3 regions of the Paenibacillus sp. FSL W7-1332 genome follow, and region 2 is predicted to be linked to each of the others. Evidence: riboswitches for the same ligand, from Rfam matches in the RefSeq annotation. Region 2 holds a riboswitch; each other region holds the start of a gene.
The links. Region 2 has a riboswitch for cyclic di-AMP ahead of ehuB (ectoine/hydroxyectoine ABC transporter substrate-binding protein EhuB). Riboswitches for the same ligand answer to the same signal wherever they lie in the genome.
Positions count from the first base shown of each region.

Region 1: linked by a shared signal. The riboswitch ahead of MKX98_RS00495 (C40 family peptidase) and the one ahead of ehuB (ectoine/hydroxyectoine ABC transporter substrate-binding protein EhuB) in region 2 are both predicted to bind cyclic di-AMP.
Region 3: linked by a shared signal. The riboswitch ahead of MKX98_RS18530 (universal stress protein) and the one ahead of ehuB (ectoine/hydroxyectoine ABC transporter substrate-binding protein EhuB) in region 2 are both predicted to bind cyclic di-AMP.

Region 1 is NZ_CP150209.1:96,468-106,765, forward strand. Features, by position in the region: gene MKX98_RS00450 (ATP-binding protein) at 1-1,490, shown strand, start outside; gene rluF (23S rRNA pseudouridine(2604) synthase RluF) at 1,524-2,225, shown strand; gene motB (flagellar motor protein MotB) at 2,337-3,143, opposite strand; gene motA (flagellar motor stator protein MotA) at 3,127-3,927, opposite strand; gene MKX98_RS00470 (hypothetical protein) at 4,119-4,412, shown strand; gene MKX98_RS00475 (4a-hydroxytetrahydrobiopterin dehydratase) at 4,521-4,835, shown strand; gene MKX98_RS00480 (cytochrome c) at 4,939-5,295, opposite strand; gene MKX98_RS00485 (GNAT family N-acetyltransferase) at 5,454-5,957, opposite strand; gene MKX98_RS00490 (C40 family peptidase) at 6,097-6,570, opposite strand; gene MKX98_RS00495 (C40 family peptidase) at 7,006-7,479, opposite strand; cyclic di-AMP (ydaO/yuaA leader) riboswitch at 7,483-7,622, opposite strand; gene MKX98_RS00500 (hypothetical protein) at 7,971-8,798, opposite strand; gene MKX98_RS00505 (M1 family metallopeptidase) at 8,810-10,298, opposite strand, start outside.
Region 2 is NZ_CP150209.1:6,543,111-6,553,408, forward strand. Features, by position in the region: gene MKX98_RS29800 (DinB family protein) at 1-49, shown strand, start outside; gene MKX98_RS29805 (DUF2179 domain-containing protein) at 179-709, opposite strand; gene thpD (ectoine hydroxylase) at 706-1,614, opposite strand; gene MKX98_RS29815 (ectoine synthase) at 1,629-2,021, opposite strand; gene ectB (diaminobutyrate--2-oxoglutarate transaminase) at 2,018-3,310, opposite strand; gene ectA (diaminobutyrate acetyltransferase) at 3,327-3,839, opposite strand; gene ehuA (ectoine/hydroxyectoine ABC transporter ATP-binding protein EhuA) at 3,865-4,722, opposite strand; gene ehuD (ectoine/hydroxyectoine ABC transporter permease subunit EhuD) at 4,737-5,399, opposite strand; gene ehuC (ectoine/hydroxyectoine ABC transporter permease subunit EhuC) at 5,402-6,055, opposite strand; gene ehuB (ectoine/hydroxyectoine ABC transporter substrate-binding protein EhuB) at 6,057-6,890, opposite strand; cyclic di-AMP (ydaO/yuaA leader) riboswitch at 7,268-7,413, opposite strand; gene MKX98_RS29850 (hypothetical protein) at 7,976-8,098, shown strand; gene MKX98_RS29855 (exosporium glycoprotein BclB-related protein) at 8,149-8,802, shown strand; gene MKX98_RS29860 (SDR family NAD(P)-dependent oxidoreductase) at 8,860-9,603, opposite strand; gene MKX98_RS29865 (flavin reductase family protein) at 9,791-10,298, opposite strand, start outside.
Region 3 is NZ_CP150209.1:4,149,060-4,159,357, forward strand. Features, by position in the region: gene MKX98_RS18485 (choice-of-anchor Q domain-containing protein) at 1-253, opposite strand, end outside; gene trxA (thioredoxin) at 330-641, opposite strand; gene MKX98_RS18495 (class I SAM-dependent methyltransferase) at 652-1,542, opposite strand; gene MKX98_RS18500 (hypothetical protein) at 2,063-2,788, opposite strand; gene MKX98_RS18505 (ABC transporter permease) at 2,775-3,497, opposite strand; gene MKX98_RS18510 (ABC transporter ATP-binding protein) at 3,494-4,348, opposite strand; gene MKX98_RS18515 (TetR/AcrR family transcriptional regulator) at 4,345-4,977, opposite strand; gene MKX98_RS18520 (cation:proton antiporter) at 5,141-6,385, shown strand; gene MKX98_RS18525 (TrkH family potassium uptake protein) at 6,507-7,871, opposite strand; cyclic di-AMP (ydaO/yuaA leader) riboswitch at 8,047-8,194, shown strand; gene MKX98_RS18530 (universal stress protein) at 8,272-8,973, shown strand; gene MKX98_RS18535 (TrkH family potassium uptake protein) at 9,121-10,298, shown strand, end outside.

The sequences.
Region 1 (10,298 bases), 1.1 Mb from region 2:
AAGATGCGGAAGCTGTGCAGAAGGCTGTTTCTACCGGCGATAATGTGGTGTTTGTCAGCACCATCAATAATAAGAAGGTGCTAAAAAGCTTCATCCCTATCGTATCCGAAAATAAACCGACCAGTGTCATTAGTGTCGTTATGGACTATGAAGCCATCTCCTCCGTGATGAGGGAGCAGATGATCAGTCTTGTGGCGATCTCATTGGTTTTATTGGAAATTGTGATATTCGGCAGTTATATTGTTGCGGGGTATTTTACCAAGCCGATTCAGGCTATCCTTGGAACTGTAAATGATGTGTCGGATGGTCACTTTGATCGAAGGCTGGAGGTAAGCAGCCGGGACGAGCTGGGTCAGCTTGCAGGTCGAATCAATGCGATGACACGTAATCTGGGCAACTATACGAGCCAGTTGAAGCAAATGGTCGACGAGAATCAGTCCGTTAAGGAATATCTGGAGTCTGTCATTAATCAGACAGCCGACGCCATTCATACAACCGATACCTATGAACGGGTTATTAGTGTAAATAAAGCGTTTGAGCAATTGTATGGTTGGAAGGCGCACGAAGTGGTTGGACGGAAGCCTGCACTTGTCCCACCGGCTAAAGAGGAAGAAGAAAAGGAACGCATCCGCCGCCTGCGGGCCGGAGAACGGCTTCCTCCAGTGGAGACGGTCCGCCTTCATAAAGATGGAAGCGCTATTGAGGTCAGCATCAGCACCTCGCTGGTGCGCGATGAGAACGGTGAGGTTACTTCCATGATTAGCGTGTCTCGGGATGTGACGGAACGCAATCGCATCGAGGAGCTGCTGCGACGTTCGGAGAAGCTCAATACTGTTGGCCAGCTGGCTGCCGGCGTTGCTCATGAGATCCGGAATCCGCTGACGACCCTCCGTGGATTTCTGCAGCTTCAGAAGCAGACCCACAAGGTCAATCCGGACCATATTGATCTGATGCTGTCGGAGCTGGACCGAATTAATCTGATTGTCAGTGAATTTCTGATATTAGCGAAGCCGCAGGCGATTCATTTCCAAGAGAGGGATGTAAGAATCATTATGAGAGATGTCATTTCATTCCTCGACAGCCAAGCCCATTTGTACAGCATCGAGTTCAAATTGAAGTTTACTGAAGCACTAACCTACGTACACTGTGAGGAGAACCAGCTCAAGCAGGTGTTCATCAATCTGCTCAAGAATGCGATTGAAGCGATGCCGGATGGCGGGAGGATCTGGATTGAGCTTTCAAGGCCGAAGGGTGAATGGGTCCAAATCGACATTCGGGATGAAGGGCAAGGCATTCCGGAGGAGCTGATGCCGCATCTTGGCGAACCGTTTATTACGAATAAGGAAACGGGCACAGGGCTGGGATTGATGGTAAGCCAGCGTATTATTCAGGGCCACCGGGGTATGATGGAAATCGAGAGTGAAGTAGGAGCAGGAACGAAGGTGAGTATAGTTCTGCCTGCGATTCAGCGGAATGCGATCGAGGGATAAGCAAGAAGTAGTTACAGATAAGGGGATGGCATCTTGAGAATCAATAAATTTATCAGTGAAACGGGATATTGCTCAAGGCGTGAAGCGGACAAGCTGGTGGAGAGCGGGAAGGTTACCATCAATGGCGTGGTTGCAGTCCTTGGAAGCCAGGCAGAAGAAGGAGACGATGTCCGGATTCAGGGAAAGCCGCTTCAAGATAAGAAGAAGCATGTGTATATTGCTCTTAATAAGCCAGTCGGGATTACAAGCACCACCGAACCGCATATTAAGGGCAATATTGTAGACTTCGTAGGCCATAAGGAGCGTATTTTTCCTATCGGACGATTGGATAAGGACTCCGAGGGGCTGATTCTGCTGACGAATGATGGGGATATCGTCAATAAGATCCTTCGCTCCGAGGGGAAACATGAGAAAGAATACATTGTGACGGTGGATCGCCCGGTAACGGAATCCTTCCTTAGCGGGATGTCCAGCGGCGTCAAGATTTTAGGTGAGATGACGCTGCCCTGTGAAGTCACTCGAATGTCTGAGCGAGTGTTCCGAATCATTCTGACGGAGGGGAAAAATCGTCAAATCCGCAGAATGTGCAGCGCTTTTGGTTATGAGGTCCGAAAATTACAGCGAATCCGGATTATGAATATCCGTCTCGGCAGTCAACGCATTGGCGCTTGGCGTGATCTTAACGAGAAGGAGAAGGAAGAGCTTGGTCGGCTGCTGAACTATAGGCTCGAGTAGCAGGCTGAAATACATCTATAACCCTAAACCAAAACAACCGATGGATCTGGAGACCAGATGCATCGGTTGTTTATTGTGTGTTATAGTCTGTAGGGACCGTTCCCTGTTGAGTTATTCATTCACGCTGGTAAAGGTCGCACTATCCTGGTATTTACGTATAATGGAAACCTCGACTCTGCGGTTCTTCGCTCGCCCAGCAGCGGTGTTGTTGTCGGCAATCGGATGGTATTCACCATAACCGATCGGCATGAACCGTTTAGGATCCAACTCCGAGTTGGTGAGCAAAATCTTCATGAACTGCAAGGCACGATCCGAGCTTAAATCCCAATTCGACGGATATCGGCTATTAGAGATTGGCACATTGTCCGTATGTCCGGATACAATAATTTCATAGTCCGGGAACTTATGAAGCATTTGTGAGATAGCCTTGGCCAATTTGCGGGCCTCCGGCTTCACAACGGCTTCGCCGGAAGGGAACAAGGCGTTATCCCGTATTGTAATGACAAGCTGGGAGTGGTTCAACTTGGTGCTGAGCTCCGAGGTTAAACCGTTATTTTTAATATAATTATCGAGCTGCTTCTTTAACTTCTCCAGATCCTGTTGTTCCTGACGCATCAGCTCAGCACGTCGTTGGTCAGGTGTTGTTGCGGGAACGGAAGGGGATGTCGCTTTATGATCTTTAATATTGGGCGGATCATCGCTGGGTTCCGTTTTGCTGTAATCCAGCACGCCGGTCCCGCCAGTGAGAGCAACGCTGAAGGCTTCGCTCATTTCTTGAAATTTGCGTGCGTCTGTCGCGCTCATGGCGTATAGCACCAGGAACAGGGCCAGAAGCAAGGTCAGTAGGTCTGCGTAAGGAAGAAGCCAGGATTCGTCGGCATGCTCCTCATGCGGCTCGTGCCTAGTCTTTTTGCTCACTAGCACCAGCCTCCCTCTCGCTGAGCTCAGCCCGTTCGGACGGTGTCAGGAACACGGAGAGCTTTTGATTGATTGCAATGGTGGATACACCGGATTGAATAGACAGCAGGCCTTCTACCATCATCAGGCGGATTTCAACCTCGCGTTTGGACAGACGCTTGAGTTTATTCGCAATCGGGTGACAGATAACATAACCGGTGAAGATACCGAGCAGGGTAGCAATAAATGCAGCCCCGATAGCATGAGCGAGTTCGCCCATATCTTCCATGTGGGACAGTGCAGCGATCAAACCGATAACGGCTCCGAGTACCCCGAGGGAAGGTGCATACATACCGGCCTGCGAGAAGATCAATGAACCGGAACGATGGCGCTCCTCGGTGGCATTAATATCTTCCATTAAAACGTCACGTACGAATTCCTGATCGTTGCCGTCGATGATCATGCGCATCCCATTACGCAGGAAGCTGTCATCGATTTCATCGACTTTGGTTTCCAGAGCCAGAAGTCCTTCACGGCGTGTGATCGAAGCCCATTCCATAAACAGCTTGATCATATCCGTTTTGTCCATCAGATTCTGTTTCACGAAGGTCATCTTGACCAGCTTCGGAATCTTTTTTAGCTCGACTAGCGGAAATCCGATGAATAAAGTTGCTGCCGTACCGCCAAGAATGATTAGATAGGCTGCCGGATTATACAAAGCGAGAAGGGAGGCACCTTTCAGGATCATGCCCACCAGTACCGCGACGATACCGATTATTAAGCCTATAATTGTTGAAATTTCCATACCACACCTCATCCGTGAGAAATAAAATAACGAATCCATTCGTCAGAACGGCTCTCATGGAGAACCGGGCCCCTTATGTGGGGCGTTATCCTATTTATCGTCAGGTCGGGCTTTTTTTTTTAGTTGTAATTTCCGGTATAATGGAAGGAAGGGAAACGAAGCTAAGTACGGCAAGGAAAGGAGTGATTAAGATGGGCGTTAAGCACGGAAGGGATTATGGCGAAATTCTGGCAGAACTGACCGAGGCGGTCGGGCGAATTTCCGACAGCTATGTCTTCTTTGAAATGGAAGCTGAGGATTGGGGCAATTTGGGCGAAGCCGAGCGAAATGAGGTCCATGAGGCGCTGGCAGAGGATTTGTTCTATGCGCTGGGCACAGAGCCGGTGATTAATGTTGGCAGCGGCGTGGTCATGCATGATCAGACGAACCATCGAATACATATTTTGATTGGTGAGGAAGAGTTGGCTTTTGTGGCCCTTGTGTAATCACTCCAGTTATCAACAGATACAGGGCAGAATAGAATAGATGACAGATAGCCCATATTACGGTTAGTCGGCTTTAAGATAGGTTTTTTTCGGGGAGGAAGATAAAAGATGCTTTATACGCAGCAAGAAGTAGAGGCTCATCTGGAAAAGCTTGAGGGTTGGGAATTTGAACAAGGGAGATGGATTGTACGAAAGTATACCTTCTCCTCCTTCATGAAGGGAATCGCTTTTGTTGATGAAGTGGCAGCTATTTCGGAAGCTTTCGGACATCACCCCTACATCACCATAGATTATAAAGTCGTTACACTTCGTCTCACTTCTTGGGACGACGGTGGCATTACGGCTGTGGATATTAAGGAAGCGCAGCAGTTTAACGAAGCCTATGAGAAGAGTCGTTCGAAGGATGGCAAGTCGGGACAATAGAACGGGGAGACCATTAGTCCCTTTAGAAGTCCCCAATATGTAAAAAAACACGCTTGCACCGGGAACAACTCCAGGTGCAAGCGTGTTTTGCGTATAAGCTGATTTATTTTTTCTCAGCAAGGTACAGCGCGATGTTTGCGATTTCTTCAGGTTTAAGTTGGTCTTTAAAGGAAGGCATTCCCTTACGACCTTTGGTTACAACGTTGAAGATCGCGTCCGCATCCATGTGTCCGCCTACTTGATTCAAAGCCGGCCCAGCGCCGCCTTGAAGTTGGTCGCCGTGACAGCTAATGCAGCTTGCTTTCAGTGTGGCTTCCGCTGCGGCTGCATCGAGAGTCACTTCCGGCATGGTCGGCTTCTCTTCCTGAGCTACCTGTTCCTTACCTGGGAGCGTAAACATCAGCGCGATAGCCAACGCACATGCGACGAAGAACAATCCGCTCATGATCCATTTTTGCATCGTCATATCGTCCCTTCTATGTATACTGCACTTTTGCACTTGTCTCCATTATAAACCAACATCCATAGACAGCATAGCCAGTTGTGACAAAAAAAGCAACTATACGGCGTAGCTTCATAAAAAGTACACAAAATTGTGCTTTTTCATATAGACAAAGATTAATATTCCTCATTTGTCGGGGGCTCATACACCATACAGTGGAAAAGGGCATTGCCCGTTGGCGTAAGCCGCTCATACGTATCGGTGATGTGAAAGCCTGCCCTTTGATAAGCGCGGATTGCTCGCTCATTCCAGGTCATTACCTCAAGGTCAATTTCGTCGGCAGGCCGCCTCCGTCTGGCTTCCCGGACAATCGTCTGCATAAATCGTTTACCCATTCCACGCCCGCACCAATCAGGCCGCATGCCAAGTCCAATTCGTGTCACCTCATGCATCGGAAACAGCTGGGCAAATCCCCAGAGGGCCTCCCGCTCATCCAGAACCGAGATGTACTGTCTTTGGCGAATGTCCGGATCGCCAAACTCCACCTCAAGCCCTTTCATCTGCTCCCAGGGAAGAAAGCCATAGATATTATAGGGGGGAGGGTAGGCCCAGGCGCATATCTCTTCGGCGTGCTCTTCACGCATGACTACGGTGTGAAATGTAATCGGTGTGGCATCCATTTGCGAAGTCCTCCTATCGTCTGCATAAATAATAACCATATTACGAGCATCCAGGTTGCATCAAAAAAGCCCGCCAAAGAGAGGTAAGGGCTCCTTTAACGGGCAAGCATTATGTATAGGGAAGATTAGCCTCTATATCTTAGGATGATTCACCGACCGACTCTTCATACTTATCATCGCTCATGATACGCTTTGCACCCACGTACCGCTGATCGTAGTAATCCTCTGCCAGGCGGTTGATAACCACGCCGCGGTTAGAGGAAGCATGGGCGAATTTGCCATCGCCGACATAAATGCCGACGTGGGAGATGCCCTGCCCCGATGTGTTGAAGAACACCAAATCGCCAGCGCGCAGCTCCTTACGGGACACGCTTGTCCCCATGTCGAATTGAGAGCCGGATTGATGCGGGAGCTTCAGACCGAGTTTAGCATAAACATACATGGTGAAGCCGGAACAGTCAAAACCGCTCGTGGTTGTACCACCGTAGCTGTATCTTGTACCCAGAACCTTATCGATTTCCTGATCCAGCGCATGATCAGCAAAGACGCTGCCAACGCCCAAAGTGAACAACAGCGTGATATTTAGGGCTGCTGTCGATAATGTTTTCTTCAGCATGGAAAGCTCCTTTTCGATGCCGCGAGGCATAGCCATCTATATATTAAAGCACTTACATTAATGACAAAGTTGTTACTGCGTCCATTCTATCAGACAGCAAGCGAGATTGGCAATTATTTCTTGGTGAATTTCGCTATTTTTCAATAGCATTAGCTGTCGAAGCACCAAGGAAAATCAATATTTTTCCAAAATGGGTGTTTAATGAAGGGAGAGAAGGGTATATAAAGGATAGATGATGTGAAGACATGGCGAAGTGAAGTGAAATTGTATAATAAATTTTATTTTTTTTCGAAAAGCGGGAACTTTTTTGCTGTCCTGAACGTTATAAAGGTATACACACAATCAACAAAAGAAAAAAGCCGCTGGATGAGATCGGCACAATCTCATAAACCCAGGGCTTTCTTGTAAGAGTAAATCAATTAAGTTCCAACATTAATTGTAGTTCACAGCTACAGATTTGTACGTATTCTGACTCATAATTCTTTTAGCGCCTACATATCGGTTAGCGTAATAGCTCTGGCTCAGCGGACTGATAATGACACCGCGCGAAGATGAAGAATGAGCGAATTTGCCGCTCCCGACATAAATACCCACATGAGATACACCTCTACCGGATGTGTTGAAGAACACGAGATCGCCAGCTTTCAGGTTGCTCTTGGATACGGCCGTACCTACTTTGTATTGAGCTGCAGACGTGCGGGGCAGGCTAAGACCAAGCTTCTTGTAAACATAGCTGGTGAATCCGGAGCAGTCAAATCCATTCGTTGTAGTTCCACCTGTTTTGTAAGAAACACCAATGGCTGGTTTGATTGCAGTATTTAATTTGGAATCGGCGAAAGCGCTTCCGGTCCCTAATGTGAGTGCGAGTGCGAGGCCTAGAGAAACAGCCGTTAACTTCTTATTCAAAACAAAAGCTCCTTCCATTGCCTGCGAGGTTAGCTTAAGGGTTCGGTTGAAGGTCCCCTATGATCCCTCTCTTGCGAGATCAATTCACCCAAAACGGATCCCCCGCTTCCCATATCGTTATGGGAATTCGGCTCCTTGAAATGTTGATGAACCCATTCATTGACGTTTGACGTTCCAACATAGTTAGCGAATTACAACGTTCCTACATAAAAGTTACAATAAAGATGACAAAGTTGTTACTAACATATTCGTTATTTTAGCAGAGTATTAACAATTTGGCAAACGAGGAAACATTATTTTTAAACAAAAAAACCTGTCCCCATCTTGAGGGAACAGGTTTTTTTGTAATTTGGCGTTCAGAAATTTGTAATATAGAGGATAAATGAACTCTTATTCTCTGTAAAATCTAGCGCGGGATAGAAACGTGTCGCTTCTGATTACAGCTTATTCACGAGCGTGTTTCATTATTTTAGGGTGACGAATTGTAACCATTAAGGATGCTGTGAGGAGGAATCTCTCCACAAATGATATTGAGCGGACATTGCCCAAATTTGGAAAAGTCCATTCAGGAAATAAGAGGCCTGCTGAATAATTAAGCCGATCAACCCGGCCCAGAAGAGCGAGGCCGAGCTCAGGAGCAGCAGAATGATACAGGCGGATCCGCCGATGGTGATGGATAACAGCATTGCTGTGCCCAAGCGGCGGAAGAGCGCATGGATAGAGCTGATCATGCTGGAATCGCCGGTACGGCCAAATTGCATATAGAGCAATAACAGGCGGATCAGATAGGCGTACAAGAACCAGCCAGCTGCATAGGGCAGTGCATGAAGCAGCAGTACAGGCTCCTGAATTCCATTCAGCAGAATCGGGAGGATCTTGGGCAGAATCCAGTAACCGGGTGCGAAGGTGAGAATAAGCTCAACCAGATAGAATAGCGTTACGGGTTTCCACAGTTTCCGCATGCCAGTGAAGAAGAATAAACCGCGCTCGCCCTTGGCTTCCTGGTGAAGGTTGTAGAAGATGCCGGCCCGAATGAGCGGGGTGAGGATCATCCGGATCAGGAGCAAACCGGCCAAAAGCCATCCGTAAGTGTGTACTGTGCTGCTCAAGGACAGGCTCATCTCGCCCTCGTAGAAGAATAAAAGACGGCTGAGCTCGTTAGGGGCGGAATCCGGATATCGCATCAGAAGGGGGACGACTGCCGATTTTACGAGTCGGTACAGGCAATATCCCCACAGCAAACGGTATAAGAAGAGCAGAATCGTGACGTATAGCTGGTCTTTAACACTGATCCACCCTTGGCCTGCGTAACTTTTCATGTGCTCCCCCCTCACCATGACAGGCTGCCGAACAGCGTCTCCACAAGCTTGGTAATACTGAGATTCCAGCGTGTAACCACCGTCGGATCCATTCCTGCCTTCATATAGTTATTAATGTGTTTATTCTCCAGGACGATGGAGTACTTCGGATCAACCATGGCCCAGGCGAGCGGAGAGCTGTATTCCAGGGTGTAAGCCACTTTGCCGTCTTTGCCGCTCCAGGTTCGTTCCACCGTTTTGCCGTCCTCAAAGGCGAACACGATCGGCACATCGGTGATATCCCCGTCCTTGCTCGTAATCTGGACCGTGGACTCATACCGAGGATTTTCAGCCGTGCCTTTATTTTTGGTTTTGATCACGTCGATGGCGACATCCGCCATCTGGCTTCCATATACATATTGGTCAAAATACGACTGCCAGGACGTTTTGCTTACTTGCTCGACGACTTTCTGAAAGTCAGATGTGGTTGGATGCTTGAACCGGTATTTCTGGGCATAGGTATGCATAATCTTGCCCATCATCTGTGGACCGACCTGCCGTTCGATGCCTTGCAGCACCAGCTTGCCCCTCGTATATACATTCAGTGCGTAGTTTTCGTGAGAGCTGTATTTCCAGGATTCCATCTTCAGCGGTGCAGGGGAAGTAATGGATGCTCCCTGAGCCGCCGTATTGGAGGTAATACCGTATTCTTTTTCCATCACTCGTTCTTCTGCATAGGTTGCAAAGGCCTCGTCCAGCCACGCTTCCTCAAATTCGTTACTTGCAATCATTCCGTAAAAATATTGATGGGCGATCTCATGAATAACGGTCCGCTCCAGTTCATATCCCGGCGAATCGTTCTTGGCACCGAAGGCTGTGACCAGCGTCGGGTATTCCATGCCGCCTGCACCGTTGCCCGATTCAGGCGGAACGACGATGGACAACGTGGAGTACGGATAGGTTCCGTACCATTTTCCAAACGAAGCGAGTGCCGACTTGGCGGCATCAAAGTAACGCTCTTTTAAGTCTTTATGGGCTGGATCGAGATACAGCTTGATGCGGACGCCAGGTACGCCTGGTGCGGAGAATGCTTCTTCTGCCGTGACAAAGTTTGGCGATGCCGACCAGGCAAAATCATGTACGTCATCCGCGTAAAACTGATAAATTTTTTCCCCGTTTGATTTTTGGGCAGGCTTGGTAGGGAATCCGGTCGCGGCGACAATGTAATTTTCGGGCACTCGAATGCGAACGCTGTAAATGCCGAAGTTGGAATAGAATTCGGAGTTGCCGTGGTATTGATGAAGATTCCAGCCTTCCTCTGCTCTTCCGCGAAGACCGGCCGGTTCATAGACCGAAATTTTCGGAAACCATTGGCCAGCCATGATAAAATTCTCGGTGGTTCCCATGCGGGCAAATATTTTGGGAAGCTCGACCTCGAACTCCAAATGAATGGTAACACTCTCCCCGCTCTTGATGGGTTTAGGCAACCTTAGCTTGGCAAGGCTGTGATCCTTGATGTTG
Region 2 (10,298 bases):
CTACGCTTTTTTTTGGTACCAGAGTGAACCGGAGTTGGTGCTTGCCTAAATAACTCGCAGCAATATCGGCAATCCCCTGATCCGAATTCCATACCGGTTCAGGCCGGCAAAAGCCGCAGCCAAAAAGCCTGCTCCGAACGGTCCGAAGCAGGCTTTCCTGTTTCTAGTTAAAAGCGTGCTACAATTTGCGCCCCTCCGTCAATCGTACCCAGAAGCCGCCTTTAAAGCTCTTCGGTTCATGAGAGATAATGAACGCCTGCGGCGACATTTTGGATAGTGACTCCATCAACCGCCGCTCATTCTTCCGTTTCACGAGAACTTGAAGCACGAGCCGTTTGCCATCCTTACCGTCCGCTTCCCAGGCAGTCACGCCATACCCCTTCTCCCGCAGGTTCATCGCCAGGTTCGTCTCAACGGAATTCACGATAACCTGTACCACGATGTACCCGAGTGCCAGATACTCTTCGATCCGACTGCCGGCATATACGCCAAGGCCGAAGCCCAGGCAATAGGCCGCCATATTAAAGGGATTGTCCAGATTTTGCAGGACGAGATTAAGGCCGAGCAAGTAAACGAATACCTCCAGCATGGCCAGGAGAGAGGCGATCCCTCTCCTGCCTTTGATCATCAGAATCAGACGCAGCGAAAAGATCGAGACATAAACCACGTTGATGCCGATGATGGAGCCGATAAGTGACAGCGAGATCATAAAGAATCGCGGGTGGCGATGTACTCTGGTCTTGGCTTCTGGCCCGAATACGGCTGCTTGACCTTATTCTCCACGCTGTTGTAAACCATAAAGATATTGCTGCGCGGCATCGGCGTAATATTGCTGTTCGAACCGTGCATAATATTGCAGTCAAAAATCACGATTGAACCGGCTTTACCGACAGGCGTGTCGATACCGCTTTTCTGCACCATGCGTGTCAGGCTGTCATGATCCGGAACGCCGTATTCCTGTTTGCGCAGGGAATCCTTGAAGTGATTCTCCGGCGTTTGGCCGATGCAGGCCACGAATTCCTTATGCGATCCAGGCACAACCATAAGCGGTCCGTTATAAGAGTAGTTATCCTCCAGAGCAATGGAGCAGCTCAAAGCTCTCATACGAGGCATGCCATCCTCAACATGCCATGTTTCGAAATCAGAGTGCCAATAGAACTCTTTGCCCGTGAAGCCCGGCTTGTAATTAATCCGCGATTGATGGATATACGTCTCGCTTCCCAAGAGATACTCCATGATCGCCAAGAGTCTCGGATGCCGGGACAGCTTCTTGAACACTTCATGGCTCTCGTGCACCGCAAAGACCGATCGAACTTCGTTCCCACCCGGCTCCCGGATCACTTCATCCTTATCCAGCTCTCTTGCCGATACCTGCAAACTGCGGGCTTCCGCCTGATATACCGACAGCTCCTCTCGACCAAAGAAGTCTTCCAGGAATAAATATCCGTTGCGCTCATAGAAGTCGGATTGCTCCTGCGTTAACGCAGCATCCGGCGTCCATTCCGAATGAACGACAGGATCCTGTCTCTTTAGGATCCGGGGTTCCGAATGCACTCTTGAAGGATAAACGTCCAGTTCTTTTTCCTGAAGGGCCGACACATGATTATTACTCATCGCATATCATCTCCTTAGTCCAAAATTGGGGCAAGCAGCGGGTAGGTTCCTTCCTCGTCATGAACTTCAGCGCCTGTAAGCGGCGGATTAAATACGCAAACCATCCGCATCTGCGAACGAGCTCTCAAATAATGCTTCTCGTGACCGTCCAGCGCATACATCATGCCTGGGGAAATAGGGTACGTTTCACCCCCGACAATCTCGATTTCCCCCTCGCCTTCGATGCAGTACACGGCTTCGACGTGGTTTTTGTACCAGATCAGCGTCTCCGTTCCCGCCTTGATGAGGGTATCATTGAGCGAGAAGCCCATGCCGTCTTTTGTAAGCAGAAGCCTCCTCGAGTTCCATGTCTGGGTATCGATATCGTCTTTGGTATCCACGATCTCTTCCAAATGTTTAACAATCATGACAACCTCTCCTCTGCTGCTAATTGTTTCATACTGTTCTCAAATATCCCCAATCCCTCTGCCAATGTGTTCATTTCAATCGTAAGCGGCGGCATTAGCTTTGCCACTTCGCTATACGGACCGGACGTTTCCATAATCAGTCCATGCTCGAAGGCCATCTCGGACAGCCTGCCTGCGAGCTCCGGCTTATCGAAAGCAACCCCCTGAATCATGCCTCTGCCGCGGATTTCGCCGCCGAGCTGAGGATAATACTTCACAACGCCTTCCAATGATTGGCGAATCCGATTTTCCCTGATGCCGATATCAAGCTGAAAATCTTTCGTTTTCCAATAATTCAGCGCTTCGGCTGCGGCAACGAATCCGAGATTATTGCCCCGGAAGGTACCGTTATGCTCCCCCGGCTCCCAAATATCAATCTCCGGTTTGATCAGCGTAATCGCCATCGGCAAGCCAAAGCCGCCAATCGATTTCGAGAGGCATATGATATCCGGTTCAATACCGGCATCATCAAAACTAAAGAACGGACCGGTTCGGCCGCAGCCCATCTGGATATCATCCAAAATCAGCAGCATTCCCTTATCCTTGCAGATGCGCGCAAGCTTCTGCAGCCATTCCCGGCTGGCAGCGTTCAATCCGCCTTCCCCCTGCACCGCCTCGACGATCACTGCGGCCGGCAGCGGAATTCCGCTTCCCGGATCATCCAGAAGTTTCTCCATATATGCCATCGTATCCACGTCGTCACCAAAGTAACCGTCATACGGCATAAACACGGAGTGACTTAGATCCACGCCGGCACCCTGGCGCTTGAAGGAGTTGCCGGTTACCGCCAGCGATCCGAGCGACATGCCATGAAAGGCATTCGTGAAGCACAGAACGGTGCTGCGCCCTGTCACTTTACGGGCGATTTTGAGCGCGGCCTCTACGGCATTCGTTCCGGTCGGACCGGGAAACATCACTTTGTGATCCCACCCGCGCGGCTTCAGGATGACCTCCTGAAATCGGGTCAGAAACGTTTCCTTCGCACCCGTAGCCATATCCAGGCTATGCGTGACGCCATCCTTCAGGATGTAGTCGACTACCTTCTCGCGAATCTTCTCACTGTTATGTCCGTAATTCAAAGCCCCGGCTCCCGCAAAAAAATCAATGTATTCATTCCCCTGCGTATCCCACAGCTTCGCATTTCGGGCCTTGTCAAAAACCGTCTGAAAGCTCCGGCAATAACTTCTTACTTCCGATTCCAGCTTGTTAAACACAGTAAGCTTCGGTTTCTCCATGACTTGGTTGTCCATAGTTCCCTCCAATTGTTTAAATGTCATTGAAAAAGGGGCCAATCACGAATAACGGCTCATCTTCATGGGACGTTCCATCGGGGAACATCTCTGCTCCATAACCTACGGTTACGGTGCTGGGAATGGATTTCTCCTCGGCATAACCGAGAAACAAACGACGGGACGCCATGTTACTCGGCGATACCGTAGCTTCAATGTAACGGACGCCATGGCATGCCTTCTGATTCATCAGATTTGTCAGCATTGCCTTTGCAACGCCTTGCCTCCGATGCGAATTAGCAACGGCCACTTGCCATACGAACAGCGTCTCCGGATTGCGAGGAGAACGGAAGGCGGAAATAAAACCGATGATATCTCCTTCATGCTCGGCAATCATGCAGGTATCATGGAAGTAATCTCCAAGCAGCATGTAGCAATAGGGAGAGTTCAGATCAAGCGATCCGGTGTCGCGTATAAGCTCCCACACCCGGGTACCATCCCGGGCTTTCGGTCTTCGGTAAACAATTTCGGTATCGGTATCCACAGCCATTCTATACAATCACCTCTTTCCAGAACTAATTTCCGTTGGAACGGAATCGCTGCAGGAAGCTCTGCAGCCGCTCGCTCTGGGGATTATCGAATATCTCCTCCGGCGTGCCCTGCTCAACGATCCTTCCCTCGGCTCCGAAGATGACGCGGTCCGCGATTTCCTTCGCAAAATCCATCTCATGCGTAATCAGCATCATGGCCATTTCGCCTTCCTCCGCGATTTCCCGGATGACCTCCAGCACTTCGCCGACCAGCTCGGGATCAAGCGCCGAGGTCACCTCGTCAAACACCATAACCTTTGGCCGCATGACCAGCGCTCTGGCGATGGCAACCCGCTGCTTCTGGCCCCCGGACAGATTGGACGGGTACATCTTCAATTTGTCGGCCAAACCGACCTTACTGAGCATGGAGACGGCCCGCTCCTCCGCCTCCTCCTTGGATAAACCCAGCACTTTGCGCGGGGCCTCCGTCACATTCCGAAGCACGTTCATGTGCGGGAACAGATTGAAATGCTGAAAGACCATGCCGACATTGCAGCGCATCCGTTGCAAATGCTTTTCATTGGCCCGAACCAGCTTGCCCTTCTCTTCCATATGCCAGAGCAGCTCACCATCAACCTCGATGGTTCCCTCGGTGGGTTCTTCCAGCGTCATCAGCATCCGGCCCATCGTTGTTTTGCCCGATCCGCTTGGACCGATCACAGCCACCTTTTCTCCAGGCTGCATCTCCAGATCGATGCCTTTAAGCACCTGTAGATCACCAAACGACTTGGTCACGCCGGTATATTTCACAATCGGCTTTGTACCCGTAGCGGTAACGGGATTTCCCTCCTGCTGCGGCACCTTCGACGCTTCCGCCTGCTCATCGATCACAACGGCATTCAATTGATTCCCTCCTTTTATTTTCCACGCTGCAGATTCATGCGTTTTTCCAGCCTTTGCACAAGCAATGAGGCGATATAACTGATGACCAGGAACAGAATCCCGACCATCGTATACGGTTCAAATGCACGGAACGACTGCGACACGATATTTTTGGCCGTCAGCATCATCTCCACAAGCGTTATGGCGCATAGAATCGGCGTCTCTTTAAACATAACAATCAAATAATTACCCAGTACCGGAATGATCGGCGGCACCGCTTGCGGCAGGATAATACTTCGCCAGGTTTGGGCTTTCGTGTAATTCAGTGCTGTGGCAGCCTCCCATTGTCCCTTCGGCACTCCCTCGATTCCGGATCGGTACACCTCGGACAGATATGTGCTGTAATGCAGCCCGAGACCGATCACCCCGGCATAGAAGGCCGGAATGGAGATTCCGGTAAGAAGCGGCAGGCTGTAATACAGGAAGAAGACCTGCACCAGCAGCGGTGTATTGCGAATGAATTCGATCATTCCTTTGGTTATTAGTGACAGCACCTTAAACCGACTCCGCGCTGCAAAAGCAAGCAGCAATCCGATGATCAATGCCACCGCGAAAGCGCAGATCGTCACCCATACCGTCATTTTTAATGCACTCAAGAGCTGGGGCAGGATATCCCATACATAGTTCCAATCCCACATGACTATAACCTCCCCGCTGTCCATTTACGCTCCAGCAGTCGAACTGCCAGCGAAACGAGCGTAGCAATGACAAAATACATGAGGAGCAGCAGCACCAGAATCTCGGTCGTCCAGGAGATGTAATTATTGCGGAGCACCATCGCCTGATACGTTAAATCCGCCATCGTGATGAAATAAACCAGTGAGGTGGATTTGATGAGCTCCACAAGCTGATTCCCGAAAGGGGGAAGCATTCGCAGGGACGCTTGAGGCAATATGACATTCCACAGTCTTTGCCAAGGCTTCAGATTAAGCGCTACAGCGGCTTCCCATTGTCCTTTCGGAACGGCCAACACGGCGCTGCGAACGATTTCCGAGCCGTATGCGCCGAAGTTCAGCCCGATCGCGAGGATCGCAGCCAGCATTTTCGGAAGCTCGACGCCGATGAACGGAAGGGCGAAATACAACCAGAACAGCTGCACCAGCAAGGAGGTCCCCCGAAAGACTTCCACGTACCCGGCTGTCAACGTGCGAATGATCCACAGCTTCGACAGTCGGCATAACCCGGCTGCAAAGGACATCACGACCGCAAGAATGGCTGAAAAGAAAGCAACTACAATCGTGATCTCCGCCCCTTTCAACAGCGTAGGGAGAAAATCAATCCACGAATTCGGCATGCTATTCCCCGCAAAGGGCAGCGGCCGTCATCTCGCCCGGGAGCTCTTCTTCTGTGAACCCGAACTTCTGCAAAATTTCCAGCAGCTCGCCCGACTCCTTCATTTTTTGAAGCTCCGCATTATAAGCCTCCTGGAACTCGGTATCCGCTTGGCGGAAAGCCGTAGCTCCATAACCGCGAACGCTTTCGCCGTCGATGATCGGCTGCTCGAAATCAGCCACGCGTTCGATGCTGTCGTCGCTGGCCGAATCCAGCATCGCCTGCAGGGACGGCCCCGTCATGGTAATTGCATGCACCCGGTCTGCCTGAAGGGCGCTAATGGCCGAGGCTTGATCGGGGACCTGCACAATCCGGTCCGTAGGAATACCGGACTTTTCCATGTAGCCGATTTCGACCGCACCGGTCATAACGGCGACTTTAGCTTGGTCATGATTGGCAATATCCTCATAACTTCCGAGTCCCAGCGGATTCCCTTGCTTCACCGCAATGGCTTCCCCGATGCTGTACTCCGGATTAGCAAACAATACGGCAGAGCAGCGATCCGGATTAATGAACATGCCTGCGGTAATTAGATCAAACCGCTCGGCCTGCAGTCCGGCAACCAGCGATCCGAATTCCGTAAGCTCTCCCCTCATTTCCTTGATGCCAAGCCGCTCCAAAATAACCCTCGCAATCTCAACCGCTTCTCCTGTCAGCTCCCCGTTGGCCTCTTTATAGGCATAAGGCTTCTCATTCGCAAATCCCACGGTGATATACCCCTGCTCAATGGCTTGCTCCAATGTACTCCCTTTGTCGCCGCAAGCCGCAAGCGACACCCCCATAATCAATGACAACATCAGTACAACCACTCTCTTCAAAACTTCCCACAACCTTTCATTATGACTTTGGTATTCTTAAAAATGGCATGTTGAAATTATCCATGTTAACACATATGTTAACTAGGATTTAAGCATATTCAGATACCTTGCATGGGTCGGACCTTCAGGGAAGATGATTCATCCATCTCCTTCCACGCTTAAACCCAATGCCATCTGACCGATTTAATTGGTTTTGGTTAAACATTTGCAGGCCTTGCCCCTCCTCTTTAGCAGAATACAAAAAGACCACCAAACAGGGGATCTAGACATAGCTCCGCCAGCAGGGGGTCAAAAAATAGAGAAAAGGCCCCTAAAGAGAATTAAGGGCCTTTGTTATGAACATCCATTATGTATGCAAGACCCATCCACTGCTGACGAGGTTAGCTGACGGACTCGGGTAAGATGGTACCCTACACTCGTGATTCCAAGTGACTCGCCCCTGATGAAACTGGTTCCCCCGCTTTCCGGAAAATGTATGCCGGAAACTAAGCGTGTGTCCATGATAAAGGGAACTTCAGGAAAAGTCAAACCCCTTTAACCGCTTTTTCTGGAAATTCAGAGGCGGAAGTTCCGCTCTTCCAGGGCCTATGACAAGCATGAAAAATGCCTCATTCAAGCCTCTCCCCCAACGATGTAGTAATTTTATTCCAGTCTCATTTTTCGCTATATAGCAGGCATTTGCCATGCCTCCCTTACTCATTCATGTGGTGGATCGTTTATGCCATGAATTACATTCGGATTGTGAAAGCTTTCCCCACACATTTACGGCGTAAATACAGCGCAAATTTTTTTTTGAACCGCTGCGTACCGAGCCTATGAATATCGTAGGGAAATCCGAAATTCATCCTATAGTTTTGCTATTCGTCAATAGATGAATGCCTCCGAGGCTAGCGTACATTCTGGAAATTATAGGTGTTTATCTATCATTTATGCGCTATTAACCCATGCCGTACCGAGAGTATTTGCGTAGTATAGAACAAATCTAAAGGAGGTGCTTCATTTGGAACGTTCTTCTAGAAAGAGAAAATTGTGTGCTCTTAAAAAAATAGAGAAAAAAGTCATTCATGCGAAGAAAAAGCATTGCCCGTCTCATGGTCATGGTGATCATAAAGGCCACGGAGGTCGTAAAGACCATGCTTGTATTGTTAAAAAGCGTCGATGCCCAAAAGCTATCCGTGGACCTGTAGGTCCTCAGGGTCCTATCGGACCGGTTGGACCGGTCGGACCTATCGGGCCTGTGGGACCTGCCGGACCGACAACTGGTATTGCAGGACCTGCTGGACCTGCTGGACCTGTCGGGCCTGTCGGACCTGCGGGACCTACTGGAGCTACTGGAGCTACTGGGGCAACAGGGGCTACAGGAGCAGCCGCCGGAGGAGCCATCATCCCATTCGCATCCGGCATACCGCTTGCTCTGACCACCGTTTTAGGCGGATTAGTCGGATCCGTTGGTCTCGTAGGATTTGGTAACTCGGCCAATACGTTTACGCTGGCTGGCGGTACGATTGACCTCACTGGAGCCGCTGGAACTCTGCTTAACATGGCGTTTAACACGCCACGAGCCGGTACCATCACTGGCATCTCCGCTACCTTTAGCACTACTGTGGCGCTTTCCCTGCTGGGAACTACCGTTACAATTACAGCACAACTGTACAGTGCGCCGGCTACAAGCAACATTTTCGCACCGGTACCAGGCGCTCTTGTTACGCTTGCTCCGCCTCTTACGGGCGTTCTCGCTCTCGGTACGGTAAGCAACGGCTTCGTAGAAGGCCTGGCTATTCCGGTGCCGGCCAATACACGCCTGTTAATGGTATTCTCGGCAACCGCAGCTGGCGCAACACTTGTCACTGCAGTGGCAGGTTACGGCAGCGCTGGTGTCAGCATTATATAAGTTTCGTTTTCCACCTGCAACAAAAAGCCCCGATTTTATATCGGGGCTTTGCTTTATTTACACGGCTGTATATCCGCCATCCACCAGCAAGCTCGTGCCTGTAATGAAGGACGCATCTTCACTGGCGAGGAACAACACGGCTTTGGCTACTTCTTCCGGCTGTCCCAAGCGGCCCATCGGATGAAGGCCGACCAGGTGCTGGGTGATCGCTTCCGTTCTTCCCTGAATAAGAGGAGTATCGATATATCCCGGACATACGGCATTAACCCGGATCCCTTTAGGAGCATAATCTGCGCTCATCGACTGGGTTAACAGCTTAACGCCTCCCTTAGCGGAAGCATAGGCGGTAACGCCCGCTTTTCCGACATGGCTATGGATTGAGCCGCAGTTTACGATCGCCCCTCCGGTTCCTTGGGATAACATTTGCTGGATTACATATTTATCGCACAGGAACACTCCTGTCAGATTAATATCAATCGTTCTTTGCCAGTTGTCCATCGACAACTGATCGGCAGGAGCATCATGAGCAATGCCTGCATTGGCGAACAATACATCGACACGGCCAAAATGCTCAACCGTCTGCTTCACCATATTTGCAACTTCCTGTTCTTGGGTTACATCCGTTTTAACGAACAGCGTTTCAAAGCCTGCCCCTCTTAATTCATCGGAAACTGCTTGTCCCCGGTCCGAATAATCCGCGATAACAACCTTGGCTCCCTCTTCCACAAAAAGCCTTACCGCTGCTTCGCCGATCCCGCTGGCGCCTCCCGTTACAATGACAACCTTGGATTCAAACTTCATTTGTCGACCACTCCTATTTTGTGAATTCATCATATCAGCCCCACATTCATGTAGAGTTTGCATACTTCAGGCATGATATTCCACAAGCCCCTTTTCTTTCTTAAACCTACGTAGTATCGAATGACGGCATATGAATTCATAACTTGATATTCGCTGCGTCCTAACCTTTTTATCCGCCCGTCCGTTGTTATACCGGCCACTCGATCGTAAACATCTCTCCCAGTGCAGAATAGATGTTTCCCGCCATACGGCTGACAGGCTTCAACTTGGCAGCGTCAATCCGGCCTTGCTCGTATAGCTCCTCCGAAACATGAAAGCGGACTACGCGGGCAATCAGCAGATCGGCAGCAGGCAGCTGATCCGCGCCATTCAACGTGACCACCTGCTCCAGCACGCATTCCATGCGAATCTTGGATTCCAGAACGCCGGGAACCTTAACAACCTCGCTTACGACGGGGGTTAGTTTGGTTCGGTCAAGCTCACTCTCGTCCGGAGGCAGGTTCGCCGCCGTTTCATTCACGGCCTCAACGTTGTCTTCGTCCACGATGTGGATGACAAGCTCGCCGCTTTGCATGGCATTTCTCGCTGTATCCTTCGCCGTGCCGTTCTTCCGTTGAACGGAAACGGACAGCATGGGCGGATTGCTCGTCAGAATGGAGAAATAACTGAACGGCGCGGCATTCAGCACACCTTCC
Region 3 (10,298 bases), 2.4 Mb from region 2:
GTGTTATCTTGAGTTTTTGATTATATACGCCGCCCCGAACGTAAATCAAGCTGCCCGGATCAGCCTCCTCAGCCGCATGCTGCAGCGTCTTCCAAGGCGCAATCATCGTCCCTGGATTGGAGTCACTCCCGTCGGTAGCTACATAGTACTCAGTACCGGCTGCCGACACGGGGGAAGATTGTACATTTCCAGAATCCAAACCAAATACAGTTATGCTCAATCCCACCAGCAACGCCTTTACTAATTTCAACATCGTTCCTCATCTCCCATCTGTTCCTATTTATATTACATGGAGATCAATACTCGAGTCACTACGAATATGGGAAAGCCTAAAAGGCAGTGCGTTGTTTCAAGACATGTTTCGGCAATATGCCCGCTTCTTTATATAGAAGCTTCCCATCTTTGAAAACAAGGGTGGTCGGTATGCTCATAATCTGAAATTGGGAAGACGTCGCCAGGTTTTCGTCTACATTTACCTTAACTACTTTAATGGAATCTTTTGCCTCCCTTTCAAATTCCTCAAGAACAGGTGCAAACATTCTGCACGGACCACACCAGGAAGCCCAAAAATTCACTACGGTTACTCCGTCGGTTTGGATCATCCCTTTAAAAGTAGAATCTGTTGCGTGTTGAATCGCCATCATCATCCCTTCAAATTTTTCTTGTGTACATGCTTAGATCCTGCATTCGAACCAGTACTTTGCCATAACGACCACTCTGTCGAATCGTTACTTTGCCGGACGGGTACGCTTGTTCCAAATAGTCTGCAACCAATTTCCGATTCTGCTCATCTGTAGCCAGACTGTGACTGCGAAGCCAGTTCATCATTTCCTCTAACGCCGCTTCTCTTGTAACTTCCGTCGTTTTCGTTTCCCGTGTTATAAGAGACTCATAGGAATAGCCTTTGAGATACAGCAGATGAAGCAAATATCCGAACTCCAAGTGCTTCGATTGGAAGGGCTGACCGGTGATGAGCGGCCAGATCTCATTCACCAAACTGATTTCCGTGGAGCCTGCCGGCATACTGATATAACAATAATCCCGGGCGCATTGTAGAATCTTTTCGACGCTATCCCAATCCAGAATGACCGGACACATCGAGACAAAAACCAGATCAAAGGCATTACTCCAGTCTCTGGCCAGCACGTCAATATCTTCAAAAGGTTCGGGCACAATCTTTACCTGGTCATCGGCGAATTTTGTGATATTTTCCTTCAGCAGTTCGATCAAGGGTTGAGAGGATTCTACAGCAGTAACGCGGGCCCCCCGCTCTGCAAACGGCACCGAGAATACTCCCGAAGCGGCGCCAATGTCCAGCACAGACGCGTTGTTGAATTGAACTCCTTGTCCTTCAATCCAATTCATGATCCGTGTGGTCCGTTTTCTTCCCTCTTCATTAAACGATTGCTCATTGAAAGTCTTCGCCTTGTGATCAAAGGCACGGGTCGGGTCGGTTCCGGCCTTTTTCATCTTGTTCACAACACGTTCGCCATGTTCTTTCCAAGCCTTTTCCCAAATAGCCTCATTAAAAAAATCATTCATAACTTCCATCTCTCTTTCCGTTATAGTTTATGGTTGCGGTTGTGAAACCCGTCGACGCTTCCAATGATCACCACATCGAAAGTTGGTTGATTCATTGGTTTTTTCATTAATGGATCTATATTATCCATAATTATGATGCAAAACATGTATCCCTTATTGTTTAGTATACGCTCACTTCCCGAATGTTCCTGAGCCTGCTGTACTTCTGGAGAACAGCATGTACCCTCCCCTCTTCCTAGCTCTTCTTCTTAAGATTGCTATTATTATGGATGTATAATATCCATAATAAACGAGTCAACTTCAATATGCAATACCATTTATTAGCCATAGTCTGCTTCTGCCTTATGCTGACATTGAACATTTAACAATCTTACTTTCGATGTACCCATCAAAAACGTAACGTTTACTTCGGGGGCTGAATGGTATAACCGATTGTTAGACCATAGCAAAAGCAGCCGATCATTCAGATCGGCTGCTTTCTGCTCAGATGTCACATGAACCTATACTTTGGTCGCCCCATTTAAGATTGTCTATTGTTAAACACAGATACCATAAAAAATAAGTAGGCGGCATGTAACAGCAATCCGACTGAAAAGAAAACGATTGCCAACATAGGTTCATTCTGCGTGATCAGATAGGGCACTTTTGCAGGCCAATACGTTGGGAGCCAAGCGCCTAACACCTGCCAAGTTCCTGGAACGAAGTTGGCCACCACAGGTCCGGCTATGGACAGCCCTCCTATTTTAGATAAGGCTAATCCTTCTACCTTGTTCGCTGAGAAAGCGGCAAGGAACAACGAGAATATTGGAGCTTCCGATGCCAGCAACAGCAAAACACCCAATTTAGCCCAGTGAATATCCGATAAAGTCGAAAAAGACAGATATAGAATGGATAATACGGTGCATAACAGAAAAGGAAGCGTCACTCTATATAGCAAATAACCTTTACGCATTAGTGGGGTAACCGCATAATATGCAATCACATTCTCGTCGCGTTCATCGAGAATAAGGAGACCGGTGAGCATTCCTGACAGCATGGGGATCGTAACAATTAATAACGATGCCGCAAAGCCGCGATACGGCTCCAAATGAAACGAATAGTTTACATCGAGCCAATTAACGGCAACCGGGAATCCAAACCTCGATAGAAACAAAAGCAGCAGCGGACCGAACATAGCTGCCATCAGAACGGGATCCTTCCACGCATGCCGTAGATCCATGATCATGAGGGCTTTATATCTCTCCATTAATGCCCCCTCCTTCACCTACGCGCATCAACACATGTCGAGTATAGGATCGCTGCGCCCAGATGTAAGCCGCAAAGTTCCAAATCAACAGAATACATATGGAATATAGAACGCTGCCAATAGATAAGCCGTCACTGGGAGACACAAGTAACCGGAGAGTTCCTTCGGTTGGAAGGACGAGAAACAGGTCTTCATGCCACAATTGAAGAAAACTTAACAATGGAAGGATGAATGGCAGCGCGTAGACCTGCACCATCAGAATAAAACCGTTAATTGTCCGTTGGCGTGCCGCCACGCCAATCGACAGCAAGGTCATGAAGGTTGATGTTAATACAATACCGGCGGAAAAAGCAAGCGGATATTCCGGGAGACTGCCGGTCGCCATATGAATCACCCAGCCTGCCGCAAGGGATAACACCGACAGGGACGCAGCCTTCGCCAGCAAATATTCCCGAATGTGTACCGGCGCTACAAACAACGGATCGTGGACGCCCTGGTCCCTCTCCAGCAGGACAATACCGCCTGCCATGATAAGCCCCAGGGCTGCGGGATCGCTGAATGTCAACACAATCGCTGTTGTCTCCTGGTAGGCCTCGGGTACGAATCGGAACAGAATCCAATAACAGGTACAGACAAACATATAAACCCAATAGAATCCGTGGCGCCACTGGAAACGCAGATCGAATACAAATAAACTTAGGCCCTTCATACAAGCTGCCTCCCGGTTACCTCAATAAAAATTTGTTCGAGCGACGCCTCTTGCGAATGAATGGTATCGAGGGGATAATCCTGTATCAGCTTAAGAAATTGGTTATTCTCACCGATGCCATCCAGAGAAAATACCGCTCCCTTTAATTCGCCATCCCTACTGTATTCGACTCGGACCTCCTTTCTTCCCTTACGAAGTTTCAACTCTCTGGGTGAATCGATTAATTTGATTTCACCGTCGACGATAAAGGCTACCCGATCGCAAAGTTCTTCTGCCGCTTGCATATTATGCGTTGTTATTAGAACCGTCTTGCCGGCAGCCTTTTTAGCAAGTATCAATTCCTTCATTCGGTGGGCATTGACCGGGTCTAATCCGGAAGTAGGTTCATCCAGAAATAGGATTTCTGGATCATGCTGTAACGCCCGACAGAAATTCAACCTCATCTTCATGCCCTTGGATAGCTGGGAAACCTTCATATTTGCGGCATCTGTTAGATCGACTTGTTCCAGCAATTTCATGGGATCCTCCGTCTCCCCCTTGTAAAGGGAACGAAAGAGCTTTAAATTGTCAAGAACCGAAAATTTACTGTAGAAATTCGGGAATTCAAAAGCTACTCCAATTCGCTCATAATAATCGGGACCGGTATCCCTGATTTCTTTGCCCATGACTTTTATGCTTCCTTGATAACCTTTCAGAACACCGATCAGCAGTTTTTGCGTCGTGCTTTTACCAGCGCCGGACGGGCCGAGAAAGCCAAAGATTTCGCCAGGCGGGATGACAAAATCAAGCCCATGCAGGGTGGGCTCTTTTCGATTCGGATACGTGTAATGAAGCCCTCTTACTTCGATCACAACGCTCCATCTCCCTTCGGCGCATTAGACACCGCAAGCATGCCGGCAGATAATAACTCGACTAGCAATTCGATCGTAGATGTAAATTGCTCCTCTCCAATCTCTTTTTGGTGCAGCGTAAGCAGTGCCAAGGATCTGATCATGCCCACGATGGATTCGGGTGCCGTACCAGGTAAAATGCCAGCCTTCTGCCAAGCCGTAATCACAGGCAAGAGCGCGTCTTGATCCTCCGTAAAGTTACGCTCCAGCAAGTCTTTCGGCAATTTCCTGAACAACAACTCCATCTCCCCGCGATCCATCATCTGGCGAAGCATTGGGCTCTCGTCCATCATCCTCAGTGAATATAAGAGAAACCGTTTAATGCTTTCCTTACTGCAGACCTCTTCAGGAGGGAATAAATCAAGAACGGCATTGCGAATTCGCTGCTCCTCCTCCAGAATCAGTTCATAATATAATTCCTCTTTCGATCCGAAAAACATGTAGAACGAGCCTTGGGCAATGCCGGCGGCCTTCGTCAGATCTTCAACACTCGTTTTGCGAAGGCCCGCCGTTTCGAAATGATGGCGTGCCTCCGTCAGCAGTTTTTGGCGTATCCATTCACGTTCTTCATCCGAGAATTTTTTGGGCATGTTGCATATCACATCCTTAATCAGGCCGTTTGTGATCCTGTGAATAATTTTATTTTATATTCATAAAAGTACTCCCTAAATCCCCATATGTCAATATATTTGGTGTTAGGGAGTCTTTAGGTTACAATAAATGGAGATTTAATCCTTTGATGAGGGGTGCCGTATGCATCATTTTAATGAGGTTTTCGTGCAGTTGCTGATTTTGCTTGCGATATCGATGGGTGTTATCTCGATAGCCAAAAAAATGAATCAGCCCTACTCTATTGCACTTGTTATTGTAGGCCTGCTGCTTGGTTTGATCCATGTGCCTGTGTTGGATGAAGCCGAATCGTTTATAACCCAATCGAATGTGTTTCAGGCAATCATTATCTCCCTGTTCCTTCCTATCCTTCTTGGAGATGCAACATTAAAGCTTCCGTTCTCGCATCTTCGTAAACAAGGAAAGCCGGTGATTGCCCTCGCGTTTGGCGGCACCTTGCTCTCTTTCCTTCTTATAGCTCTAGCCATGTATGGGTTTATGGGATTGCCTTTGATTGTTGCATTTACCTTTGCAGCATTGATGAGTGCCACGGACCCGATCAGTGTCATCTCCATCTTCAAATCATTAGGCGTACCGAAGAAAATTGTAACCATCATCGAAGGGGAGTCGCTGTTTAATGACGGAATTGCCGTTGTGTTATTTCAGATCTCCTCTGTTTATTTGCTCACGTACATGGAAATGGGTTGGGCGGGAATAGGCAGCGGTGTATTGCTCTTTTTGAAGTTTAGTATTGGCGGTATCGCTGTTGGAGGCGTGTTAGGATATCTGTTCTCACAGCTCATTCGCTTCTATGATGATTATCCGCTGGAGATAGCTTTCTCCATGCTCCTGTTCTTCGGAAGTTTCTTTATTGCCGAACATTTCCATGTATCTGGCGTCATTGCCGTTGTCGTGGGCGGCTTGATTTTTGGCAGTTACGGAGCGCGCATCGGGATGTCGGATACAACCAAGATGAATATTAATTCGTTCTGGGACGTCATCACGTTAATCGCAAATTCATTGATTTTTTTAATGATCGGTCTAGAAATCAAGCATATTAACTTCGCGGACAAGTGGGCGTTAATCGGAGCAGCCATTCTTATCGTTCTACTCGGAAGAACATTGGCCGTCTACGTAAGCTTGTACTTCCTGAAATCCTTCCCATCTTCATGGAAGGTGGTTTTGAATTGGGGAGGGTTAAAGGGCAGCTTGTCAATCGCTCTCGCCTTAAGCTTGCCCCCAACCTTCGACGAACGCGATGATATACTCGTTCTCACCTTTAGCGTTGTCCTTTTCTCACTTCTCGTTCAGGGGTTAACCATCAAACCTTTGGTTAAGAAGTTTGGATTAGCCAGCCCCGTGAAGGAAAAAGACGGGGCAGATATGTAAGAACCCTCCGTATAAGCAAAACAGAACATAAAACGAGTATAAGGTTCAGCCCCGGAGATCGAATTAAACGACTCCAGCTGAACCTTATTTTTTCGTATCCCGATTTGCAGATCGACCACTCTTAACCAATAAGCACTTTCTCTTCAGGCAACCGGTACTTTTGTTTGACTACTCTTTGCGACAGCGCGAAGGCCAGCGTTAAGGGGCCGAGTCTGCCGATGTACATGGTCAAAATGATGACTCCTTTACCAAAAGGAGACAGCTCAGGCGTCAATCCCATCGATAGGCCAACGGTGCCGAAGGCTGAGGTCACTTCGAACAGAACTTCCATAAAGTCCTTTTGCAAGCTATGCTCGCTTATGGTTAACAAGAATGTAGCAACAATCACAACGCTCACTGAGATCACCATGACGGCTATGGATCGGAGGATAATCGATTGGGGGATGCGTCGATTTAACAACTGCACGTCCTGCTTCCCCTTAATAATACTAATCAATGTGAATAACAGCACGGCAAATGTATTGGTTTTGATCCCGCCTCCCGTGGATCCGGAGGAAGCACCGATAAACATGAGGAAAATCATGAAAAACTGAGAAGTCGTCATCATCGCGGCTATGTCGATGGTATTAAACCCGGCCGTACGAGTCACCACGCCTTGAAAATAAGCCGCCCATACTCGCTCTCCCCAGCTCAAAGAGCCGAACGTACGGGAGTTGAACAACTCAATAATGAAAATTACGATAAACCCGGCTAAACATAGACATGCTGAAGTCGACAAAACGATTCTTGAATGAAGGGACAGCTTATTCCACCTTCTATGCTTCCATAAGTCCAGAACAACAGTAAATCCAAGCCCACCAATGATAAAAAGCAGGGTGATGACGATGTTGACCAGCGGGTCTCCCACATACCGGCTCAAACTGTCTGACCAAAGACTGAAGCCAGCGTTATTAAATGATGAGATGGAGTGGAACACCCCATAATAAATAGCTTGCCCCAAGCCCAGTTCCTCCTCCCAACGAACAATTAACAAGGCTGCTCCGACGAACTCGATAATGAGCGCAATCAGAAAAATACCTAGCGATAGCCTCACTACGCCTTGCGTTGATAATGCGTTAGTGGATTCTTGGAGGAGCAGTCGATTTTTCAGTCCAATTTTCTTTCCAAGCACAACGGCGATCAAAACTCCGAAGGTCATGAAACCAAGACCGCCGACTTGAATCAGGCACATGATCATGATTTGACCAAAAAGGGAAAAGTCGGTTCCTGTATCCACTACGGCCAATCCGGTTACGCACACTGCAGATGTTGAGGTGAACAAAGCGTTTAACCAACCTACACCTTCACCTGATGACGATGATATGGGCAAGGCTAACAAGATCGCGCCGATTACAATCGGTGCGGCGAAACCAAGAAGGATCAGACGTGAAGATGATAGGTTAAACTGTTTTAATGATTTTAGCGGCTCCGATTTGCCTTTAGCCATCCTATTTTCCCCTTTCAGATACGACAGACCATGAAACCCCGTAGACTTCTTTGCGTAGTATATACCATAGCAAAGCATAATTTTTGCTGCAATCCAATGATATGATGTTGTTGACTGATCGCTAACTGTTTACTTTCAGCATGTTTTAGCATAATATTTATTACGATAAATTTCATACGCATGAATGCTTAATCCTCTATGAGGAACGGGGGAACCAACAAAGCGACTAAGCTTTAGGGGTGAATTCTTTCTGGATAAGAAGGAACGGGAACTCTCAATCCCGAATCCGACAGCTAACCTCGTCAGCGTCTTGGGAAAGAACACTCTTACTACTTTGACTTGTCCATGATCCGTACAGCCAAGGCCTAGAAGCAGATTTTTCTCTGCCTCCAGGCCTTTTTTGTTAAAGCTGTTGTGTTTAGAAAAGAAAGGAATGATTATTCTGCTTAACAATGAAAAGATACTGGTATGCGTGTATTACGGTCCAAACGGAGAACGTCTCATCCGTCGAGGTGGCGAATTAGCCAGACTTCTTCAGTGTCCCCTGTTTGTGTTGAGCGTTATACCCTTGCGTGAAGATGAGTTAGATCAGGCACAAGAAAGGTATATGGCTGAGTGGCAAATGAAATGCGACGAGTATGGGGCAACCTTCATTGTCAAAACGAATGAAGATCGCAAAGCTTCGGAAATCATAGCGGAAACCGCCAAGAATCATCAAATTACCCAGCTAATCATCGGACAATCCGGTCAAACGCGGTGGCAAGAAATTACGCGTGGTTCGTTTGTCAACGAACTCCTAAACCAGATCGGCGAAACGGATTTGCACATTGTAGCGGTTCAAAGGATGGATGATCAAATGACTGACACCCATGAACGGGGAATTCGAGTCACTGTGTTCAGGGAGGGTTCTCATTATCTGCTTGGCGGTAAGGAATCCGGGGGCGATCCAATAGCCGAAGGTCTATTTTTCAAAGAGTTAAATACCGATTTTGACACCGGCTTGCTGAAAATAAAAACAGACCACGAGATCCAATATTTGAAAATAAGTCACGGAAAAGTGGTAGAGTCGTCTTTTTTCCAAAACAGAAAATTCTTTGATTAACCCGGCGATCAATAAAGAATGGGGGTGGAACTTGTGAGAAGAACATTTATGAATTCAAAAGATCGAAATACACAACATTCCGCTCCTGACACAATGGAGTTGTTTATCAACAAGCTTAAAAAAAATATGAGTCCCCCTCAACTCGTCATGCTTGTCTTTTTCACTTTAATAATAATCGGGACCACATTGCTCGCGCTGCCCTACTCTTCCTCCACCGGGAGGTCAATTGGTCTGCTGGATGCTTTATTTACAGCCACCTCAGCAATATGCGTAAACGGGCTCGTTGTCTTGGATACCGGTAGTGTTTTTTCAACTTTTGGACAAGTCATTATCATGATCTTGATTCAAATTGGCGGGCTCGGCTTTATGACCTTTGGCGTTATGGTTGCCATTGTTCTGGGGAAAAGGATTGGCTTGAAGCAACGAATGATTATTCAGCAAACCACGCATTCGACCTCGGCACAAGGTTTGGTTAAATTATCCATGTATATGGTACTCATTGCATTCGCGTTTGAAGCCTTGGCTACGATTGTCCTTACGCTCCGTTGGCAACAGGACGTCGGGTGGGGACAGGCAGCCTACTACGCACTTTTCCATTCCGTTTCGGCATTCAACAATGCCGGATTTGCCCTGTGGTCTGACAGCCTTTCTCCCTTTGTCGGCGATCCGATCGTCAATATTACGATTGTCCTGCTATTTATCATTGGAGGCCTCGGCTATATCGTCATTGTGGATGTATTCCAAAAACGTTCATGGAAGAAGCTTTCGCTTCACTCCAAGGTTGTCCTAGTCGGAACAGGAACGCTGTCCCTGCTCGGTTTTCTATTTATATACTTTTTAGAGAGCTGGAATCCGTCAACCTTTGGCCAATTGAGCGAAAGCGAACAAGTGCTGGCTGCTTTTTTCCAAGGCATAACGCCTCGAAGCTCGGGGTTTAACACGATAGATATCGGTAGCATGCTGGCGGCTTCTCAGTTTTTCATTATTATTCTGATGTTCATCGGTGCTGCTTCCGGAGGAACAGGCGGCGGTATTAAGATCAATACGCTTGTTGTACTCATCCTAGCTACGATTCAAACCTTTCGCGGGGGCGGTCAAATCCATGCCTTCAAACGCAAAATAGCAGGAGAAACCGTCATGCGCGCCCTGGCGGTTGTCATGAGTTCTTTGGTGGTCGTGCTGGGCGTTTCCCTGTTGCTGACCATCTCCGAAGGTATGCTCGAAGAACACTTCTTGGAAGTGTTGTTTGAAGCGACATCAGCATTTAGCACCACCGGTTTGTCGATGGGATTGACAAGTGAATTGTCCCCCGTAGGGAAAGTCAT